One region of the Microbulbifer regidiadema genome, then DNA from elsewhere that is predicted to be linked to it. Evidence: predicted binding sites of a transcription regulator. Region 1 holds the regulator's gene; the other holds the start of a gene.
What was found. Region 1 encodes sigma-54, which starts transcription at its own class of promoters, with help from an activator protein. Its sites were predicted from a motif close to TGGCACANNNNTTGCNNT; they were not measured.

Region 1 (7,610 bases):
CGAATCTGAACGTTGGCGAATTCTTTGGAAAACTTTTTTACCAGCTGCTCAACCATATAGACGGATCGGTGCCGCCCTCCGGTACAACCGATAGAGATACAGGTGTAGCTGCGATTACTTTTTTGGTAAGAGGGCAGCCAGTTTTCCAGGAAGCTGGTGATATCGGCCTCCATCTTTAGCGTCTCTGGGTGTGAGCGCAGGAAGGTTGCGACTTCGATATCCCTACCGGTTTTTTCCCTTAAGCTCGGTTCCCAGTAGGGGTTGGGCAGGCAGCGCAGGTCAAAAATCAGATCCGCATCCACCGGCACCCCGTGCTTAAACCCGAAGGACTGGAATAGGATCGCCATACTGCTGGATTGTTCGCCCACCACGCGGTTTTTTATCAGTTCGCGCAGCTGGTGCAGGCTCAGGGAGCTGGTGTCAATCACCATATCCGCAACGGTGGAGATGGGGGTGAGCAGCTCTTTTTCCTGGTTGAGGGCTTCCAACAGGTGGGTGCAATCGTTGCTGAGGGGGTGTTTGCGCCGGGTCTCGCTGAATCGCTGTACCAATACGGGTTCCCGCGCATCCAGGTAAATCACATCGCACTGAACCCCGCTTTGGCGCAGGGATTCAATAACGCCGGGAGCTTGCCTGATGTCCTGCCAGAGGTTGCGGGCATCGACCCCCAGGGCTAGCGGGGTATTTTCTTTCGGTGGCTGCGCCCTGACCCGCTTAACCAGTTCTGGGAGTAGGCTGGTGGGCAGGTTGTCGATGCAGTTGAAGCCGACATCCTCCAACAGCTGTAGGGCAGAGCTTTTACCCGAGCCGGAGCGGCCACTAATAATCACCAAGCGCATGGGGACCCCTCCTCTTTACACAAGTCTTTATTATTTCGCTTATTGTACTGCCTGGGCACCGGGGCAAATTTCAGCGTTGAGTGCCAGTTACCGGACCGCTCTCAGGCGGCTGCGGTGCTATCAATTGCCAGGGCGTAGAGTTCATCGCTGCTCTGTGCCTGTCTTAGCTTATCCCTTACCAGGCTGTCGGAAAACAGGGCGGCGATTTCTGCCAGTGTATCCAGGTGTTCCTGTTCGGCGTCTTCGGGGACCAGAAGCGTAAACAGCAAGTCGACAGGCTGGCGATCCACAGAGTCAAAATCAATGGCAGGTTCGGTGGTGCAGAGAACCCCGATGGGGCTTTCACAGCCGGGCAATCTGCAATGGGGAATGGCGACGCCGTCGCCAATTCCGGTGGAGCCCAGGCGCTCACGGGCGATCAGCTGGTTAAAAACCGTATCGGAATCGTGTTGGGGATATTGTTCGGCGATGGCCTGGGCAATATTGAGTAAGAGCTTTTTTTTGCTACTCCCCGCCAGGTGGCAAAGACTGAGGCGGGGAGAGAGTAATGCTTCCAGTGTCATAGTTCAGCGATGGTTCTGCAACTTCTCTTTGTGTTTTTTCAGTTGGCGGTCCAGCTTATCGGTGAGCGCATCAATTGCCGCGTACATATCCCTGTCCTCAGATCCAGCGCAGAGATCGTGACCATTAATATGTACGGTCGCCTCAGCTTTTTGGATCAGCTTTTCGACAGATAAAATAACTTGCGCATTGGTGATATTGTCGTAGTGCCTGGACAGCTTCTCCATTTTGGTTTCGCAGTAGCTGCGCATAGGTGAGGTAACGTCGACGTGGTGGCCACTAATATTGATCTGCATGGATTTCTCCTTAAAGGTGCATCACAAGTCGGCGCTCACCCCCTAACGGGTCGCAACCCTACTAGGAAGTGGGCCAGAATGGAAGGATACACTCAAATTTTGGGTTTTGGTTACAGGCGGGGCGGTAGGGGCGCCAGAGGTTTGTGACTGGCCATTGTTTTGGGGTCAGGGTGGTTGGCGGTTCTGGGGGGGGGGCTAAACGAGCCGTTTCCGCTCACTTGACGAGGGGATACCCATGGATTCGCGGTATTTCGCTACCGTTCGACGTGCAACCTTAATCCCCTGTTTATCCAATTCTTGGGTGATTTTGTTGTCGGACAGCGGCTTTCTGGGGACTTCGGTATCGATAAGTTTGCGAATAAGGGCCCTAATCGCCGTGGATGAGGCGTCTTCGCCGGAGTCGGTGCTGACGTGGCTGGAGAAGAAGTATTTGAGTTCGAAGACTCCGCGCGGGGTCAGCATGTACTTCTGGGTAGTGACCCGGGATATCGTGGATTCGTGCATGCCGATGGTTTCAGCAATATCCGCCAGAACCATGGGTCTCATCGCCTCGGGGCCCTCCTCAAAAAAACCCTGCTGCTTGTCCACAATCGAAGTGGCGACCTTCAGCAGGGTGTCGTGGCGGCTCTGCAGGCTTTTCAGAAACCAGCGGGCCTCTTGTAGGTGATCCCGCAAGAAGTTGTTCTCCCGCGAGTTGTCCGCTCGCTTTACCAGTGAGGCGTAGTGGCCATTGATACGGATCTTGGGGGTGATTTCGGGGTTCAGTTCGACCAGCCAGCGCTGTTCCTTGCGCGACACAATAATGTCGGGAATAACATAGGCGGGCTGCTCGCCGCTAAACTCTTCCCCCGGGTTGGGGGTGAGCGTCTGAATAAGGCGGATGACCTCGCCGAGCTGGGCTTCAGTGAGGCGTGTGCGCCGGCTGAGCTGCCTGAAGTCCCGTTTTCCGAGCAGTTCCAGGTGGCGCTCAATAATGGTCTGCGCCTCTTTTAGCCAGGGGGTCCCCACAGGCAGTTGCTGTAGTTGTAGCAGCAGGCACTCTTGCAGGTTTCGGGCTCCGCAGCCGGCCGGCTCGAATTGTTGCACGGCTTTAAGGACGGCAACCACCTCATCCTCTTCGATCTGCAGAGAGGTGGCAACATCGTTAACTGTGGTATTGAGCAGGCCGTTGGGGCTGATGGCGTCAATAAGATGCTCGCCAATTCGCTTGTCGTGGCTGGACAGGGTGGTGAGGTTTAATTGCCAGCGCAAGTGGTCTTGCAGTGTGTCGATCGCGGTGTTGCGCTCAAAGTTGGGGTCTTCGCCCTCGGTTGGGGCGCTGTAGCTGCTGTAAATATCGTCCCACTGGGTATCAACGGGCAGCTCTGCTGGAATATCCTGATTCCAGTCGGCATCGCCAAGCTCTTTTTCCTCGCTCGCGGTGGGGGTTAAATCCTCTCCCGTACTGGATGGTAGTTCTTGCTGAGCGTTTTTTTCCGTATTTGCCGCTGGGGTCAAATCTTCGCTCTCAACTTCCAGCATGGGATTGCCGTCGAGGGCTGCCTGGACTTCCTGCTGTAAATCCAACGTGGAGAGTTGCAGGAGGCGTATTGCCTGCTGCAACTGTGGGGTCATGGTTAGCTGTGTGCCGAGCTTGAGCTGGAGAGACTGCTTCATAGTTTAGAGTTGCAGGCCAGTGCGACAATGGGTCTATCAAAGTTAACCCGAGATGGCGCAGACTACCCCGGCCCCCTAACTATTACAAGCAATAAGCGTGCCGATAGCCGCTAGGGGAGGGGCTAATTCACCCATAAATTATGATGAAATTCTCGGTATTTGGGGTATTTTGTTATACTTGTCATCATTTGCCATTAAATGGTGAACTCGTGTCCCAAATACACCTCGCGGACTTGCTGGTTGGCCAGGACGTCATCCGGTGTGCCTGAGGCAATAATATGGCCCTCGCTGACGATATAGGCGGTTTCGCAGATATCCAGGGTTTCCCTCACATTGTGGTCTGTGATTAATACCCCGATACCCCTGTCCCGCAAGTGGCGGATGATGTATTTGATATCGTTTACCGAGATGGGGTCGACCCCGGCAAAAGGTTCATCGAGTAGTACAAAGCTCGGGTCTGTAGCCAGGGCGCGGGCAATTTCTACCCGGCGCCGCTCTCCGCCAGACAGGGCCATGCCGAGGCTGTTTTCGATATGGGTAATATTGAACTCTTCGAGTAGCTCCCTGGCCTGTTTTTCGCGCTCCGCCCGATTGAGTCCCTTGCGGGTCTCAAGGATTGCGAGAATATTGTCGCGTACCGATAGACGTCGAAAAACAGAGGCCTCCTGGGGCAGGTAGCCGATACCCTTGCGGGCGCGACCGTGCATGGAGAGGCGGGTAATATCTTCGCTATCAATTAGGACTTGCCCGGCATCAGCCTGCACCAGCCCTGCAATCATATAAAAACAGGTTGTTTTGCCGGCTCCATTGGGGCCCAGCAGGCCGACAACCTGTCCGCTGGATACGCTGACAGAGACATCTTGAACAACTTTTCTTTTCTTATATTGTTTAGCGAGGTGTAACGCTTGTAGCGTTGGCATAGTGAATCCTGAAATCTGACCGCAGCGCTATATGGCTGCGGATTACATCATTGTAAATAGCGCTGTTTACTGGCATTGGAGTCTGGCTGGATTACTGGCTGGCGTTGGTGTCGGCGGGTTCGCTGGTCTCGCTGCTTTCAGGCTTCCAGATCATCTCAACTCTGCCCTGGCCCGGCTGGCTGCGGGCGCTCATTTGCTCCGTCGCGAGGTCGTAGTCAATTTTTTCGGCAGTCAGAGTGTTGCCATCCCGATCGATATAAGCTTCGCCGATAAGCTGTAACTCTTCGGAGCTGATGGCGTATTCTATGCGATCAGCGCGGGCCTTGACGGGTTCCTGGCTCTCTAAAATCTTTTGCTGGAAGTGTGCTGGGCGGCCCACGGCTACCACCCGGCTGATTTCATCACTTTCGGTAAAGTGCACTTCGACGCGGTCTGCCCTGATTTGCAGGGAGCCCTGGGTGATGACTACATTGTCACTGTAAACCACCAGGTGGTTGGCGCGGTCGGCCGACATGGAGTCTGAGCCCACAGAGATTTTCTGGGTCCGGTCATCGGGCAATGCCTGCGCAGCAGCAGTAATTGCTGCCAGTGCAATCGCGATAAGGGCCTTGAGGGGCGAAAAGTGGCGGTTATTGGGTGTCATAGCTGCTCTTTACATCGGACAGGATTTCCATCCGGTTTTCTTTCAGGTAGGCGCGCAGCCCCTTACCTTCTGTGCGATTGGGGCCGGAGCTAATAATAACAACTTTGTCAGTCTCGGCGAATTCCCTGTTGGGGAAGATTGTGATTCGCGATGTCTCTAATTTGACGCCATCCGGGGTGGGGAGTTCATCAATCTGTACATCGCCATTGAGCACGATGCGCTTCCCGCGGTTGAAGGCGGTGCCGCGCTTGGAGCGGGTTGCCCATTTGGCGGTGTCGTCGGTATAGAACAGCATGCGCGGTTCTTTCAGGTTAGCCCGGTCCCGGCGCTTGAACTGAAAGTAGGTGATCTCTTCTGCGTCCACGCGGTAAGCCAGATTGCCCGTCTGGTCAAAGTGGCGGGTCTCCGCCCCCTTGATAATCAAGTCCGCAGCGCGGTCTTGCTGTTGCGGGGTGGGTCTTTTGCCCAGGAGTTGCTCTGGCGGACTCTCGGAAAACCAGAGTCCGGCACTGATAAGTAGAGTGACCAGTACGAGAGGCAGCCAGGAGCGCATTACTTTTCTCCGATATAGGGGGCGAGTGCCGCGTCAAAGGTCCCCTGGGCAATCATAATGCGGTCGCAGACCTCGCGCACGGCACCTTCACCGCCGCGTGCACCGGTGATCCACAGGGCTCGCTCGCGCACCGGTGGGGCCGCATTGGGTGGCGCAATAGGGCAGCCGATTTTGGTCATCACCAGAAGGTCGGGATAGTCATCGCCGACGTAGGCAATATCCTCCAGTCGGCAAGACTCTTCAGCGAGCAGCTCCTGTAGGGCGGCAAACTTGTCTTCGCGACCCTGGATTAGCTTATTAATACCCAGATCGTGTGCGCGGCGCTCTACTACATTGCTGCGCCGGCCGGTAATAATTGCCACGCGAACTCCGGAGTTTTGCAGCATTTTTATGCCGTGCCCGTCCAGGGTGTTAAACGTTTTAAGCTCGTTGCCATTATTGTCAAAATAGAGCTTGCCATCGGTCAGGACGCCATCTACGTCCAGAACAAGCCAGCGGATATTTTTCAAGGAGTCATTTATCTTTTGTTCGGATATCACCGGGGTAATCTCTCTTTACCTGTGGGGGCGGGCATGGCCCGCTCATCATAAATAATTGCTCGCTATTATCTCAGATAACGCCGGCGCGCAGAATATCGTGCATATGGAGTAGGCCAACTGGGTGGTGCGCCTTATCTTCCACGACTAATGCGGTGATTTTGTAATCTTCCATAATTCGTAGAGATTCAGCGGCAAGGGTGTCAGTGGAAACCGTTTTGGGACGACGGCTCATTACTTCTTCCATAATTGCTTTATCGAGTTCGACTTTTTGGTCGATGACCCGGCGCAAATCTCCATCGGTAAAGACTCCGAGCAGTTCACCGTCGCTGTTGACGATGGTTGTCATACCGAACCCTTTGCTCGTCATTTCCAGCAGGGCTTTTGCTAGTGGGGTTTCTGGATTTACCTGGGGTAATTCGTCACCAGCGTGCATCACATCCTCGACCTTCAGCAGGAGTCTGCGTCCGAGGGCGCCACCGGGGTGGGAAAAGGCAAAATCTTCGGCGGTAAAGCCGCGGGCTTCAAGCAGGGCAACTGCCAGTGCGTCACCCATCACGAGGGTTACGGTTGTTGAAGAGGTGGGTGCCAAGTTGAGTGGGCAGGCCTCTGTGGCTACGGAAATATCCAGGTTGACTTCCGCAGCTTGTGCCAGGGGAGAGTCAGTTTTCCCCGCCATGCTAATCAGCGGGATGCCCAGGCGTTTTAGCAGGGGGAGCAGGGTGAGGACTTCGGCGGAGGAGCCGGAGTTGGATATAGCGATAACAACATCGTCCCGGGTGATCATGCCGAGATCGCCGTGGCTGGCCTCACCGGGGTGAACAAAGAAGCTCGGGGTTCCCGTGCTGGCAAGGGTTGCAGCGATCTTGCGGCCAATATGCCCGGATTTACCCATGCCGGTAACAATGGTGCGGCCGCGACACTGCATAATCATTTCGCAGGCCCGCTGGAATTCGCCATTAATTCTGTTTTCCAGTGCTGCTACCGCTTCAGTTTCCATGCGGACGGTGCGGCGCCCGGCTTCCAAAATTAGATTTTGTGTCATCAACTACCTCGAATCACTCTCGCGCTCTTTAATATGTCACAGTAAGGTTCGCCTAGTCTGCGACAATCTCAGTGTTAGCTTATGCGACAGCGGGGATAATTTGCTGTCTTAAGGGCCCATTAATTGAAAGGGGCCCGCCTTTTTGCTGTCGTGCTAATCTATATTAGCGGGCTGGTAGCGGTGGAAAAAGTCAGTATGTCTTCCCAATGTGCCAAATGACACACTCGTACACCGCCACATTGCCCGATGCGGTCATGGTATAGTTTGCCGTCTCCGCTGTCAGCTATGTCACTCAATGGATGATCGACACAGTCTCGGTTGGGCTGCGGGAGGATTGATATGTGGTACAAATATGGCACTAAATTGCGCCATATGCGTCCAAGGAATGATTTGCTAACTGGAGATAATTTGTGAACGTATCATTTTGGATTGGCCGGTACGGTTTGTCGCGATGGATTAGGTTTGCGCTTTGTGTTGTTTTTGTATCTGCAGTAGTGCCTGCAGCCAATGCTGCCCAGAATCCATACGTTATGATTAAAGGGGTGTCCGATGAGCTGCTGG
Region 2 (7,610 bases), 1.4 Mb from region 1:
AGTTGCTCCGGTGACCACTGCTTTCCGCTGCTGTCTGGCGCTGTTAACTTGCCTGTGCCCATCAAGCGTTTAAATTCGCGGTGGGTATTGATCGCATCACTATCGAGGAATTTGCGTGCGCGGTCGCCGACCATCACTTTGTCGCCGGTAATACGCACAATAGAGGGGGTGTTGGCTTGTCCTCGCTTATTGGGAACTACCTGGGTTTGCTCGCCGGTAAATATTGCAGTCGCTGAGTTGGTTGTGCCGAGATCTATCCCTAGGTGCAACTTGGTCATCCTTTTTTCTCTGAAAACTATTTCTGTCGGCAGAGGATTTTATAAGAATGTCGCGCAGTGGCACCAGAATAGGTTGTTTCAACCGCTTTCACCGCTTTCACCGATTGCATGGATAAGCGGGAAGAGGCCACCAGTGTGCCGGTGGCCGAGCGGGTTAGTTAATTGGTGCGCTGACCTTAGCTATTGGTATTGCGATGTGGAATTTCCGGTCGGAATACCCCCACATTGCGGAAACCTTCGTCCAGCAGGTGTGAGGCGTGCAGACGGCTCATCACGCCGCGGGCGCAATACAGCAGGTATTCGCGCTCCTGGTCCAGTTGGGCGAAGCCCTTGTTGAGGCGGTAGAACGGAATTGTCTGCACTTCACAGTCCAGCTCCAGCGGGTCCAGCTCCTCCTCATCCGGGTGGCGGATATCGATCACCACGGCGTTGCCCGGCTCCTCGCGGATCTCCACTTCGGGGGCTTCGCCGTCCACCTCTTCGATCACCTGATCGATATTTTGCATCACCCGATTGCCGATGGCGCGGTCGAGGACGGTGAAGTCAAAGCGGTTCTCCTCGGACTCCACTTTTTCAATCTTGGCGCGGGTGGTGGGCTTCACCGAGATAACACCGCAGTACTCCGGCATATTGGCGGCGAACTCTTCTGTGCCAATAGCCCGGGAGGTGCGGATAATATCGGTCTTGTCGGTGGTGATCAGCGGGCGCAGTACCAGGGTGTTGGTAACACTGTCGATCACCGACAGGTTTTTCAGGGTCTGGCTGGAAACCTGGGCGATGGCCTCACCGGTCACTACCGCATCCACCTCCAGTTCCTTGGCGATCACATCGGCGGCGCGCAGCATCATACGCTTCAAAATAACCCCCATATGGGAGTCGTCGACCCGCTCGAGAATCTCGGCCACCACTTCGTCAAATGGCACAGTGATAAAGCGCACCCGGTGGGAGGCGCCGTATTTGTTCCACAGGTAATAGGCGACTTCTTTCACGCCCAGCTCGTGCTGGCGCCCGCCCAGATTGAAGAACAGGAAGTGGGTGCGAATGCCGCGCTTCATGGTCAGGTAGCTGGCCACGGTGGAGTCGAAGCCCCCGGATACCAGCGACAGAACCGGGTCCTGGGTACCCAGGGGGAAACCGCCGAGGCCCGGGTGCTGCTCCTCAATCACATTGAGCTTGTCGTGGCGGACTTCCAGCTTGACGGTGATATCGGGGTTTTTCAGTTTGACCCCGGCCGCCTCGGTGTTCTTGTTGAGGCCGCCGCCCACGTACTGCTCCACATCCAGGGATTGAAAGTCGTGTTTGCCGGTGCGCTTAACCCGTACACAGAAAGTCTTGTCCTTCAGGGCGTCTCCCCATACCGACAGGGTTTTCTCGTACATGTCGTGCAGGTCCCCCAGCGGGAACTGGCGCACGCGGGAGAAGTTGGCGATGCCGGGGGTGTGGGAGAGCACCTCCTCGATACGCCCCCCCAGGTGGGACACGGCATCGGGCGCGATCACATCGATCTTTTCCCAATCCTTGCGCACCTGGATACGGTCGTCCAGCGGGCGCAGCAGGCGCTGTAGGTTGTCCTTGAGCTGACGCGACATGCGCTTGCGCACAGGGTTGCTCTTGATGGTGATCTCTGGAAAAAACTTGACGACAAAGTGCATGGGAATCCGTGGGGTACCGCATGTTGATAGAAGGTGTCGCATTATAAACTAGCCGGAGGCAAGTTGGTTGCGCACTGTTTGCGGGCGAGGCGGAAGTGAAAGTGTTCTATTTTGGTGCATATTTAGGTGGCTGCTTGGCCGCAATGTCTCTATCCTGGCTGCGTCAGCGCTGTGCCGAGGCTCGCACCGCCACCAACCGGGGCTGTGAGGCAATTGCCCTAATTTGGCACACTCCTTGCTTTAATACACGCCAGGTAAAGAGTGAATGCCGGCAGCGACAGCAAGGCATAGCGACCAATTACTTTTCAAGACCTGGAGGACTGCAATGTCAGCGAAAACGCTCGGTTTGATTAAAGAGAGTGAAGCGAAGTGGATAGACCTGCGCTTTACCGATACCAAGGGTAAAGAACAACACGTTTCCATCCCCGTGTCGGAAGTTGACGGCGAGTTCTTTGAAGAAGGCAAAATGTTCGATGGTTCTTCCATCGCCGGCTGGAAGGGCATCAACGAATCCGACATGATCCTGATGCCGGACGACGATACCGCTTTCCTCGACCCCTTCACCGATGAGAGCACCGTTATTATTCGCTGTAATATCGTCGACCCGATCACCGGTCAGGGTTACGAGCGCGATCCCCGCTCCATCGCACTGCGCGCCGAGGAATATCTGAAGTCCACCGGTCTGGGTGACACCGCGCTGTTCGGTCCCGAGCCCGAGTTCTTCGTCTTCGACGACATCACCTGGGGTGCCGAAATGGGCGGCGCCTTCTACAAGATCAACTCTGAAGAAGCGGCCTGGTCTTCCGGTCACAGCTTCGCCGAGGGCAATATCGGCCACCGTCCCGGTGTTAAAGGCGGCTACTTCCCGGTTCCGCCGGTGGATTCCCTGCACGATATACGCGCCGCTATGTGTTCCGCGATGGAGCAGATGGGCCTGAGTGTAGAAGTACACCACCACGAAGTGGGTACTGCTGGCCAGTGTGAAATCGGCGTTGCCGCCAACACCCTGACCAAGAAAGCGGACGAAGTACAGATTCTCAAGTACGCGGTACACAATGTTGCGCACGCCTACGGCAAAACCGCGACCTTTATGCCCAAGCCTCTGGTGGGCGATAATGGTTCCGGCATGCACGTACACCAGTCCTTCAGCAAGGATGGCGTCAACCAGTGTGCCGGTGATGCCTACGCGGGACTGTCCGAAGCGGCCCTGTACTACATCGGCGGTATTATTAAGCACGCACGCGCCCTGAACGCGCTGTGTAACGCTTCCACCAACTCTTACAAGCGTCTGGTACCTGGCTTTGAAGCGCCGGTAATCCTGGCCTACTCCGCGCGCAACCGCTCCGCGTCTATCCGTATTCCTTTCGTACCCTCTCCGAAAGGCAAGCGCATCGAGACCCGCTTCCCGGATCCGACAGCCAACCCGTACCTGTCCTTCGCCGCACTGCTGATGGCAGGCCTCGACGGCATCAAGAACAAGATCCATCCTGGCGACCCTGCGGACAAGGATCTGTACGACCTGCCGCCGGAAGAGCTGGCCGAGTACCCGACCGTTGCTGCCAGCCTGGAGGGCGCTCTGGATGCCCTGGATAAGGATCGCGAGTTCCTGACCGCCGGTGGCGTATTCACTGATGACGCTATCGATGCCTACATCGAGCTGAAGCGCGAAGAAGTAGAGCGCCTGAACATGACCACTCACCCGGTCGAGTTCGATATGTACTACTCCGTGTAACGGTGCCCGGCATCACAGTGATGCCGTCGAGCTGTTCTCGAAAAGCCCGCGCCGCCCTGGTGCGGGCTTTTTTATTGCGGGTACACTGTCAGCTGGAAGTGGATTGAGTGCCGCTGCGGCGGTGGAGTGTCACAGAGCCCTGGTGTGGGCAGAAAAGGAGCGTCCGCGCTGCGGTCGACAATACTATGGCGAGGTATAAGCTACTTAAGGCCCTGTTGCTCACACTGCCTCTGGCGGCAGTGACCGCAATAGCGGGAACTGATGATAATGCAGAGGCCGGCGCCGCTATCTATAAGGTGGTTGGGCCCGATGGCCAGGTCACGTTTAGCGATACACCACCGGCAAATGGCACCTCTGAAAAGGTGGAATTGGCGCCGATCAATATCCAACCGCGCCAGTTGCCCACAAGAAAGCTGTCACCTAGAAAGGGCGCTGAGGCCCTTGGGCCTGTGTCGATTCAGATCGTCAGCCCCATCCACGAGGCGACGATTCCCCCCGGGCAGACACTGATCGTGCTCCAGGTGCAAGTGACTCCAGCCCTGCCAGAGGGCGCGAGCTTTTATGCTGTGGTTGACGGGCAGCGCTGGCAGGGGAGTTCCAGTGGCAACTCCCTCGATATTTCGGCCCTGGAGCGTGGCGCCCATACCCTGCAAGCCGTCTTAGTGGGCCCCCGTGGACAGGTTCTGGCTCAGTCCGCTGTCGTCACAGTCTACGTGAAGCGCCCCATAGCCCGGGGCTGAATGCGGGGGCGGAGCTCCTCCCGGCCCCTGTCCCTGTTATTTTCAGCTCGCCCTATACCCAACCTGACCGCTTTTTGACCTATGCACCTTTATGGTGCATTCTGCCCTTGCTGGCGCTACCCCCTGTTCCCGAGGCCGATCACCGGCAGCTGCAGTGCCGCTAGCCGCGCACTGGCGCTGTTCGCCTCGAGCTATTTTTGCCTGCAAATGCCCGCTTATGCGCCATTTTGGTTTGCTTTTTGCACTGACTAGATACAGCGCTTGCGCGCTGGGACTGACCGAAGGAGCTGGGTCAGGGCCTCGGAATAAACCGGAAATTTTATCAATGCTGAATGATCGCCAGTTGCGCCAATTACTCGATAGCCTGACTTCCGCAGTACTGGTGCTGGATGAAAACCTAGCGCTTTGCTATCTGAACAATGCCGCCGAGGACCTGTTAGCCGCCTCCAGTACCCGGGTCCAAGGCTCTATGCTGGAGGAGCTGGTGCGAGAGTCCCCCACCGCCTATGAGGCGATGCGCGAGGCGCTGCGCAACAATGAAAAGTACACGGTACGCCGCGCCAGTTGGCGGCTGAACAACCTTGAAACCCGGACGGTGGATTACTCGGTCAGCCCGGTGCCGGAGTTTTCTGTATTGCTGCTGGAAGTGCAGCCGATGGATCGCCTGCTGCGCATTGCCAGGGAGGATGCGCTGCTCAACGCCCAGGAAACTACGCGCAATTTGGTTCGCGGTATGGCCCATGAGGTTAAAAATCCTCTCGGGGGCATCCGCGGTGCGGCGCAGCTGCTACAGCGCGAGCTGCCCGACCCGGCCCTGGATGAATACACCCAGATCATCATCGAAGAGGTGGATCGACTGCGCAACCTGGTCGATCGCCTGCTGGGGCCGCGCCAGCCGGTGGTACTGCAACCGGTTAACGTACACGAGGTCCTGGAGCGGGTTGCCCAGTTGCTGGATGCGGAGTGTATCGGTGAGCTGAAAATTCGCAGGGATTACGACCCGTCTATTCCCGATGTTCCCGCAGACAGCGAACAGCTGATGCAGGCGCTGCTCAATATTGCCCGCAACGCCATGCAGGCCATCGATGAAAGTATCGGCCTCAGCAGTGGGGAGGTGGTACTGCGCACGCGTATCCAGCGCCAGTTCACCATCGGCCGCCGCAATTGCCCACTGGTCTGCCGTATAGAAATTGAAGATAACGGCCCGGGCATAGCGGAGGAAATTCGCGAGCGGATATTTTTCCCGATGATCTCCGGTCGCGCCGAGGGCTCCGGCCTCGGCCTCTCCATTTCGCAGAACATTATCAATCAACACAAGGGGCTGATTAAGTGTGACAGCCAAGCCGGCCGCAGCACCTTTCAAATTTATCTGCCCCTGACGACCGAATTTGTAAATACAGGAGCCTAGAGAATGAGTAATCGCGTTTGGATTATTGACGACGACAGATCAATCCGCTGGGTGCTGGAGAGAGCGCTATCGCGCGAGGGAATTGATACCCAGTGCTACGAGAGTGGCGACCGCGCCCTGGATGATTTTTACAGCGATTCCCCGGATGTTGTGATCAGTGATATTCGCATGCCGGGCTCCGATGGCTTCAAATTGTTGCAGCGCTTCCAAGCCGAGCGACCGAGCCTGCCGATTATTATTATGACTGCGCACTCGGACCTGGATAGTGCCGTAGCCGCTTATCAGGGCGGCGCCTTTGAGTACCTGCCCAAGCCCTTTGATATCGATGAGGCGGTGGCGGTAACCCGTCGCGCCCTGATGCACGCCAGTGAGCAGAGCGCTGAAGAGCGGGTTGAGCCGGAAAATGGCCAGGGTAATAAAGAAATTATTGGCGAGGCGCCGGCGATGCAGGAGGTCTTTCGCGCGATTGGCCGCCTGTCCCATTCCAATATCACCGTATTGATTAACGGTGAATCCGGCACCGGTAAGGAGCTGGTGGCGCAGGCGCTGCACAATCACAGCCCGCGCAGGGAGCAGCCCTTTATCGCTTTGAATATGGCCGCTATTCCCAAGGACCTGATGGAGTCCGAGTTGTTCGGCCATGAAAAAGGGGCTTTCACCGGTGCCAGTTCCCAGCGCGCCGGGCGCTTTGAGCAGGCCAATGGCGGCACCCTGTTTTTAGATGAAATTGGCGATATGCCCGCAGAGACGCAGACGCGTTTATTGCGCGTATTGGCCGACGGTGAATTTTACCGGGTCGGAGGCCACACCCCGGTCAAGGTGGACGTGCGTATTATCGCGGCGACCCACCAGGACTTGGAGGAGCTGGTATGCCAACACAAATTCCGCGAGGATTTGTTTCACCGCCTGAACGTGATCCGTATTCATATTCCGCGGCTGGCGGACCGCCGGGAGGATATCCCGCGCTTGGTTCGGCATTTCTTTAATGCTGCGGCAAAAGACCTGGGGGTGGAAGCAAAAATCCTGAGCAGGGAAACGGAGGGCTATCTGTCCGGGTTGGATTGGCCCGGCAATGTGCGCCAGCTGGAAAATACCTGCCGCTGGATTACCGTGATGGCCTCCGGGCGCGAGGTGCATATTGAAGATTTGCCACAGGAGCTGCACCAGCAGGGCGCGACGGCAGAGGCACCGGCAGATTGGCAGAAAGCTTTGCGCCTGTGGGCCGATCAGGCCCTGTCCTCTGGGCAGCGCGAGATTTTAAATGAAGCTGTGCCCGCCTTTGAGCGGGCGCTAATAGAAATTGCCCTTAAGCACACGGCCGGGCGCAAACGCGATGCCGCTGATCTGCTGGGGTGGGGGCGAAATACTTTGACGCGAAAGTTAAAAGAGCTGGAAATTAGCGGAGAGTAAATTGCGCTGGGATCGCCCAAAGTTAATTTGGGCGATCTACTCCATTAATTAATGGATTAATACTATTTTCAGCTGCGAGTTTTAACTCGATGCTTTTTTAATGCCCAGTTCTCCCAGCGTTCGCGCAATATCTTCCGCACTGCTGGCGGGCTTAATATCCTTATCGATTTTGAGTACTCGGCCATCTTTGCCGATATAAATGGTAATGCGGCGGGCGATATTCATAACGGGAATCAGTACATCGTAAGCTTTGGCCACCTCGCCACTGGGATCGCTGAGTAGTGGAAAATCCGCCTCACTCTCCTCGGCAAATTGAGTGTTATCGTCCAGGTCATCGGTGCTGGCCATAAAGTAGGTGACTTCATAGGCTTTAATCTTGTGGCCGTTCTG

Region 2: the regulator sigma-54 is predicted to act here: its motif matches at 2,155-2,172, upstream of glnA (glutamate--ammonia ligase).

What each region holds. Positions count from the first base shown of each region.
Region 1 is NZ_CP174297.1:4,592,440-4,600,049, forward strand. Features, by position in the region: gene rapZ (RNase adapter RapZ) at 1-839, opposite strand, end outside; gene ptsN (PTS IIA-like nitrogen regulatory protein PtsN) at 941-1,402, opposite strand; gene hpf (ribosome hibernation-promoting factor, HPF/YfiA family) at 1,406-1,696, opposite strand; gene ACJJIK_RS20130 (RNA polymerase factor sigma-54) at 1,892-3,352, opposite strand; gene lptB (LPS export ABC transporter ATP-binding protein) at 3,547-4,272, opposite strand; gene lptA (lipopolysaccharide transport periplasmic protein LptA) at 4,364-4,915, opposite strand; gene lptC (LPS export ABC transporter periplasmic protein LptC) at 4,902-5,468, opposite strand; gene ACJJIK_RS20150 (KdsC family phosphatase) at 5,468-6,004, opposite strand; gene ACJJIK_RS20155 (KpsF/GutQ family sugar-phosphate isomerase) at 6,078-7,049, opposite strand; gene ACJJIK_RS20160 (MlaC/ttg2D family ABC transporter substrate-binding protein) at 7,580-7,610, shown strand, end outside.
Region 2 is NZ_CP174297.1:3,213,032-3,220,641, reverse strand. Features, by position in the region: gene ACJJIK_RS14070 (Hsp70 family protein) at 1-278, opposite strand, end outside; gene thiI (tRNA uracil 4-sulfurtransferase ThiI) at 455-1,930, opposite strand; gene glnA (glutamate--ammonia ligase) at 2,256-3,662, shown strand; gene ACJJIK_RS14055 (DUF4124 domain-containing protein) at 3,848-4,402, shown strand; gene glnL (nitrogen regulation protein NR(II)) at 4,728-5,810, shown strand; gene ntrC (nitrogen regulation protein NR(I)) at 5,814-7,220, shown strand; gene ACJJIK_RS14040 (peroxiredoxin family protein) at 7,302-7,610, opposite strand, start outside.